2 regions of the Catenovulum adriaticum genome follow, and region 1 is predicted to be linked to the other one. Evidence: predicted binding sites of a transcription regulator. Region 1 holds the regulator's gene; the other holds the start of a gene.
What was found. Region 1 encodes FliA, which starts transcription of late flagellar genes. Its sites were predicted from a motif close to CTAAAGNTNNNNNNNNNNNNGCCGATA; they were not measured.

Region 1 (3,591 bases):
GTAGGCCAAAGAGATGTTCGTTTAGCTGAACAACTTGATAGTTTAATGCGATCAACTCAAATTAAAATTAGAAATTATTTAGTATTGCAAGCAACGTCGCAGCAAAGTGTCTTAATGGAAACCGTGCAACAGTTTAAGCGTACTAACTTAACTGGTTGTATTTTCACCAAATTAGATGAATGCATGAGTTTGGGAGAAATTATTAGTGTTGCCATTCAAAATGCGTTGCCAATAGGGTATCTTACGGATGGTCAGCGAGTGCCGGAAGATATTAAAGCTGCAACTGCGCAATATTTAATCGACCAGGCTGCCGGTTATATGGATGAAAATGAATTTTCTCATCCTCACTGGTTTACAGATAGCTCAAGACAACCTATATATAAATAAATTTATGATATTAAATAACCAGTTAGGTGATCAAGCAAGTGGCCTTCGAACAATGAAACAAAGCGCGAATGAAAGAATTAAAGTAATTGCGGTCACCGGCGGAAAAGGCGGTGTTGGTAAAAGCAATGTGTCTTTAAACATGGCGGTTTCGATGGCTCAGCAAGGTAAACGCGTTTTAGTTTTTGATGCGGATTTAGGTTTGGCCAATGTGGATGTTATGTTGGGCTTGCGAGTTGAAAAAAACTTATCTCACTTGTTAGCTGGTGAATGTGAACTTGACGATATTTTAATTACCGGCCCACAAGGCATTAAAATTGTGCCAGCCACTTCAGGTACGCGTAATATGGTTGAACTATCGACTCAAGAGCATGCTGGTTTAATTCGTTCATTTAGTGAGCTTAAACAAGAGTTTGACGTATTAATCGTCGATACTGCAGCTGGCATTTCAGACATGGTGCTTAGTTTTTCACGCGCAGCGCAAGATGTCATGGTAGTGGTATGTGATGAACCTTCATCCATTACCGATGCTTATGCATTGATTAAAGTATTGAATCGTGATTACAATGTTTTTCGTTTTAAAATTGTGGCTAACATGGTTCGCTCTATGCGTGAAGGGCAGGAATTATTCGCGAAGTTGTCTAAAGTGTCCGATCGGTTTTTGGATGTTGCATTGGATTTAGTGGCTATTATTCCATTTGATGAAAATGTTCGTAAATCTGTTCGTCGACAAAAAACGATTGTCGAAGCATTTCCTAAATCGCCCGCATCTATGGCGTTTAAAACCTTAGCTTCTCGAGCCGGAAAATGGCCAACCCCTGAAAGCGCAACAGGTCATTTAGAATTTTTTATTGAACAATTGGTCTCTCCGGGAGTGTAGTCTGTTGTGAATAAAGTGGCTGCTTATCAATCTGTTAATCAAAAACAAGCATTTGTAGAGCTGCATGCTGGCCTAGTTAAACGTATTGCTCATCATATGATGGCAAGGTTACCTGCAAGCGTTCAAGTAGATGATTTAATTCAAGCTGGTATGATAGGCCTGCTTGAAGCGTCAAAGAATTTTGATGGTAGCAAAGGCGCAAGTTTTGAGACGTTTGCTGGAATTCGGATTCGAGGCGCCATGTTAGACGAAATTCGCCGTGGCGATTGGGTGCCGCGTTCAGTCCACAAAAATAGCCGACTTATCGCGAAAGCGATTAATGATGTTGAAAATGAAACTGGGCGTGATGCGCGTGATATTGAAGTTGCTGAAAAATTAGAGTTAAGCATTAATGACTACCATCATATTTTAAATGATGTAAATAGTGGTAAGATTATAGGAATAGAAGATCTTGGTGTTACTGAAGATGTGATTGGTAGCTCTGATGATAAACATCAAGATGAACCATTTGAAGATATTGCTCACGGTGCGTTTCAGAGCGAATTAGTTAAAGCGATAGAAACACTACCAGAAAGAGAAGCATTAGTGCTCTCTTTATATTATGATGAAGAATTGAATTTAAAAGAAATTGGTGCCGTTATTGATGTGAGTGAATCTCGAGTGAGTCAAATTCATAGTCAAGCAATGCACAGATTAAAAGCAAAATTAAATAGCTGGCAACAGATATAAAAATTATTATTAATCCATGAGATAATCTCAGAGGCGGAGGAAGCTTTGGATACAAATATGAAAGTTTTGGTTGTAGATGATTTTTCAACCATGAGGCGTATTATTAAAAACTTGCTGAGAGATTTAGGGTTCACTAATGTCTCTGAAGCGGATGATGGCGCCACGGCATTGCCAATGTTACAAAATGGCGATTTTGAATTTGTGGTGACTGATTGGAATATGCCAGGTATGCAAGGCATTGATTTATTAAAAGCAATTCGAGCGGATGAGCGGTTAAAAAATATTCCGGTTTTAATGGTGACTGCTGAAGCGAAAAAAGAACAAATTATTGCAGCAGCCCAAGCGGGTGTAAATGGTTATATTGTTAAACCTTTTACCGCTGCAACCCTAAAGGAAAAGTTAGACAAGGTTTTTGAGCGTTTAGCTTAATTAGGTATCAGGAGAACACCATTGTTACCTAATGAACCGTTAATTAGCCTTGAAGACGCAAAACAGTTAGTTAGTTTGCTTGAGCGGGGTGAAAACCAAGCCGCTAATGACATTTTGCAAAAAGTGACACAAGCAACGTCTGAAGAGCTGTTTGCTCAAGTTGGTAAATTAACTCGACAATTACATGATTCTTTGGGCAGCTTCCAATTAGATATGCGCATTGCTGATTTGGCTAATGAAGATATTCCTGATGCCCAAACCCGGCTTGCCTATGTAATGGATATGACCGAAAAAGCAGCAAATCAAACAATGGATGCTGTTGATGCTTGTTTACCAATCGCCTCTGATTTAAATAAGAATATTCAAGAAATTATCCCAACTTGGGATAAATTAATGAATCGTCAAATTGAGTTGAGCGAATTTAAGAGTCTATGTTACAGCGTTAATCATATACTGCACCAGTCTGAGAAAGATTCCCAAAGCCTACAAACTCAACTTAACGAAGTTTTAATGGCGCAAGGCTTTCAGGATTTAACCGGACAAGTAATACGCAGAGTTATTGAATTGGTTAAAGAAGTTGAAGATAACTTGATTCACTTATTAACCGTATTTGGCACACCACAACAAGAACAACAATCACAACCAGCCGAACCAACGACAATAAATAAAGGCGCTGAAGGCCCAATTATCGATGCAGAAGAAAGAACTGATGCCGTGGCGAGCCAAGATGAAGTTGATGATTTGTTATCCAGTTTAGGTTTTTAATAGGGGACGAGTTCCATGAGCTTTGATGTAGATGAAGATATACTGCAAGATTTTTTAGTTGAAGCAGCAGAAATTTTAGAGCAGTTATCAGAGCAGCTAGTGGAGCTTGAGAATAATCCTGAAGATGCGGATTTACTCAATGCTATTTTCAGAGGCTTTCATACCGTAAAGGGCGGAGCAGGTTTTTTAGCAATGACAGCCCTCGTAGATGCATGTCATGGCGCTGAAAATGTGTTTGATATTTTACGAAAAGGCCAGCGCAAAGTAACACCTGAACTTATGGATGTTATTTTACAGTCGTTAGACTGTATTAATTTAATGTTTTCGCAAATCCAAAACCGAGAAGAGCCAGAACCAGCTTCTCAAGAACTATTGGATACTTTACATACGTTAAGTGAACCCGA
Region 2 (3,591 bases), 1.4 Mb from region 1:
AAATAGCGTTAAATCTTGCACTTGGTGTGTTTCATCAATTGCTAGTAAGTTATCTTTTAATGTTTCGGGATTACAAGAAACATAAATAATATTGTCAAACTTTTGAATGAGCTCAACCGTTTTATCATCTAGCCCAGCGCGAGGCGGATCGACTAAAATAGTTGTAAATTGATAATCTGATAACGCGATGTCTTTTAAAGATTTAACCGACTTGCCTTCAAAATAGGCTGCTGAAAAGTCTTCCGCTGATGATTGACCAATAACCGTATTGTTAATATTATTTTTTGCTAAATTATATTGTGCTGATTTAACTGATGAGCGCGCAATTTCAGTGGCTAGTACTTTATTAAAATGCTTTGCCAATGCAATGCTGAAATTACCATTGCCACAATAGAGCTCTAATAAGTCGCCAGATAGACTTTGTGATATAACGCTGGCCCAATTTAACATAGCTTGATTAATCATGCCGTTTGGTTGGGTAAAGCTATTTTCTATTTGTTGGTAATGATATTGCGTATTTTGTACTGACAAAGTTTCAGTTACATAATCTTTATCGACTAATACTTTTTGCTTTCTGGCGCGGCCAATAATATTCACAGGCGCTATTTCATTTAACGCTTGTTTTAGTTGCTTAGCATGTTGTTGCCATTCATCATCAAGTTTCTTGTGATAAATTAAGCTAACCAATGCTTCGCCACTGAGCGTTGTTAAAAAATCGACTTGATATAGTTTAAACCTGAGTATCGGGTTATTTAAAAAGTGCTCTCTAACCGCAACCATCATTTTATTTAATAGCTCTGAACCAGGAATAAAATAGTCAACGCGAAATTTTTCTTTATTAACAGGATCAAACATAATATAAAAGCTATCTTCATCTTGGTGCCAAACTCTAAACTCAGCCCTCAATCGATAATTTTTATTATTAGACTCAATCGTTTTTATGTTGTCAGGAAGCTTAATTTGTTCAAACAATGCCAAAGTCTGCTGCGCTTTTTCATTTAATAAAGATTCATATTGGCTAATATCTATTTGATCGACTCGCATTTGGCTACCCTTGAAAAAAACGCGTATTTTACTTACTTGAATCTTGAATGCTAGTTTATAATTTTAGATTAATTCAAAAATTGATTAAAACTTATTCAGTTTCTGCCGATAACTTAGTTGGTATAAACTTTAACGGTGAACATTATGGATATTACAAATTTAAAATCGAGCATTGATAACCAACCGATTGACGCAAATAAAGCTCAGGCTAATAGCAAAGAGCAATCTTTGGCAGCGCAAAATAAGAAAGGTGAGCAAGCGCAATCAAACTCTGCCGTTCAGATGCATTTAAATTCGTATTCAACCCAACAAATGAATTTAACTATTTTACATCGTTCATTAGCCGTGAATTTAGAAGGCATATCAGATAAACCGTTAGCTAAATTTGAAGTGCCTAAAGCAATCAATATAGACGAAGCGACTAAAGATAATGAATCTTTATTTGATTTTGAAGAAGTGGCGAAAAACGTACTTAGTTTTGTTGAAGGCGCTTTAACGAGCGCATCGCAAAGTGGTGCTTCACAAGATGAATTAAATGAAATGCTAGCACAAGCCCGAAAAGGTGTTGAAATGGGGGTTGGCGCAGCTAGAAAAGATCTTGGTTTAGACGAAAGTAGCGACGATCCGTTGGCAATAGGTATTAACAAAGCGCATGAACGCATTAATTTTGGTTTAGATGAGTTTGAAAAAAGCATTAATGGAGAAAATGTCGACCGTTTATTCTCAGCTCAGAGCTATCAATCGAATTTTAGTCAAGAAAACAATGGTAGTATTAATTTGAAAACTGCTGAAGGAGATACGGTGCAAATTAGTTTTGCGAACTTGCAAGCATATCAAGAAAAACTAAACCAGCTTGATGTGGAGCAACAAAATGAAGCAGGGGATCATTTTACCGTAAGGCAAACTGAATATAGCCAAGCATTTTTTCAATCAGAATCATTTTCATTTTCTGTCGATGGCGATTTAAATGACGATGAATTAGTCGCCATTGGTGAATTAGTTAACGATGCGGCTAATCTAGGATCTAAATTCTATGACGGAAATGTACAAGCCGCCTATCAACAAGCTCAAAAACTAGGGTTTGATGAAAATCAAATTAGCGCATTTTCATTAAATTTGTCACAGCAAACTCAGGTAGCTCAAAGTTACACTGCCGTTGCTGGTTACGAGAAACAATCGCACCAAATGCCAGAAACAGTAAAACAGCCACTCAATGATTATGTGCAAGATTTAATGAAGATGGTAGATAAAAGTAAACAAAATTTAGCGGATCAAAGTGAAGTTGAAAATATGATGACACAGGTATTCAGCCAACAGTATCAACTATCGGGTAACGAATTGATTGACGTTGTGAACCGTTTTAATCATTTTAATCAAAAATTGTTAGGGGAATAAAATCAAACAAATACATATAGGGGATTTAGTCATAAGCACCTGGCTGGGGTAATTTTATGGATGCAGCCAGATGCGATGTATCTTTACACTTTTGGCTTTATTGATTCTCGCTAGATTGCTTACTTCTATCTTTTGCTTCTCTAACTTTCAACGTACGCTGTTGGAATTCTTGCTCATTAAGTTCTGATATTGCTTTGTCCGCTGCAGACTCCGCCATTTCCACAAATCCAAATCCTTTACGTTTACCAGTATTTCTGTCTCTCATTAATCTAACAGATGTTACTTGACCATGTGTTGCAAATAACTCACGTACTGCTGCTTCATTTGCTCGATAAGGTAAATTACCAACATAAATAGTTTTAGTTGCAATATCAGTTTCATCTGTATCAGATGAAGCGGCAGTTGTACTAGTACTAGAAAGTAAAATAGAAACACTTCCCCCTATAAGGAGACCTAAACTTAATGCAACGTGAGTTGATAGCTCGAAAGACGTGAGTGGTAGAACAAAAAAACAAACTAACGTTAAAAAAATCACCACGAATGCTTGTTTAAATACATTATTATTAGACATTGAAACCTCGAAATAGAATGATAATTGTAATTTATAATTTTAAAAGTATATAAGGCAGTACGTAAATTACATGATAATTCGATAATTTTGTACTGCAAAGTTAATAAAAGTACATAAAATATGCAAAAAAAAGCAGAATAGTTGTTTTTATAAGCAAACAAACTTTAATTTCAAATAAATTCAAAAAAAGCGTTGACGGGGTTTAATTAGTCCCTATAATGCGCCCCCACAACGCAGCAACACGCAGACAAACATCAGCGAGTGAATGCGCAGCTCAATAGAGTTCAAACCGTTGAAAAGGCCTGTTTAACGTTAAATATCAATAACGAAAAATAAAGGCTTGACAACAAAAGAGGACAGCGTAGAATGCGCGGCCTCGCTTCGGTAAGAAGCAGCGGAATATCCGCAACGTTCTTTAAAAATTAGGTAACCTTATTTATCTGTGTGAGCACTGGCATAGATTTGATGAATGAACAATTTATCAATTTATTCAGGCTCACATGAAAATGTGATTTTGAGTTAATTGAGCAAGATTTAAAAACTTTTTTGAAGAGTTTGATCATGGCTCAGATTGAACGCTG

Region 2: the regulator FliA is predicted to act here: its motif matches at 1,129-1,155, upstream of OLW01_RS12530 (DUF5610 domain-containing protein).

Annotation. Positions count from the first base shown of each region.
Region 1 is NZ_CP109965.1:1,023,928-1,027,518, forward strand. Features, by position in the region: gene flhF (flagellar biosynthesis GTPase FlhF) at 1-387, shown strand, start outside; gene OLW01_RS04615 (MinD/ParA family protein) at 392-1,264, shown strand; gene OLW01_RS04620 (RNA polymerase sigma factor FliA) at 1,271-1,993, shown strand; gene cheY (chemotaxis response regulator CheY) at 2,039-2,422, shown strand; gene OLW01_RS04630 (protein phosphatase CheZ) at 2,444-3,187, shown strand; gene OLW01_RS04635 (chemotaxis protein CheA) at 3,203-3,591, shown strand, end outside.
Region 2 is NZ_CP109965.1:2,839,142-2,842,732, reverse strand. Features, by position in the region: gene trmA (tRNA (uridine(54)-C5)-methyltransferase TrmA) at 1-1,044, opposite strand, end outside; gene OLW01_RS12530 (DUF5610 domain-containing protein) at 1,189-2,439, shown strand; gene OLW01_RS12525 (RNA recognition motif domain-containing protein) at 2,537-3,010, opposite strand; rRNA gene OLW01_RS12520 (16S ribosomal RNA) at 3,554-3,591, shown strand, end outside.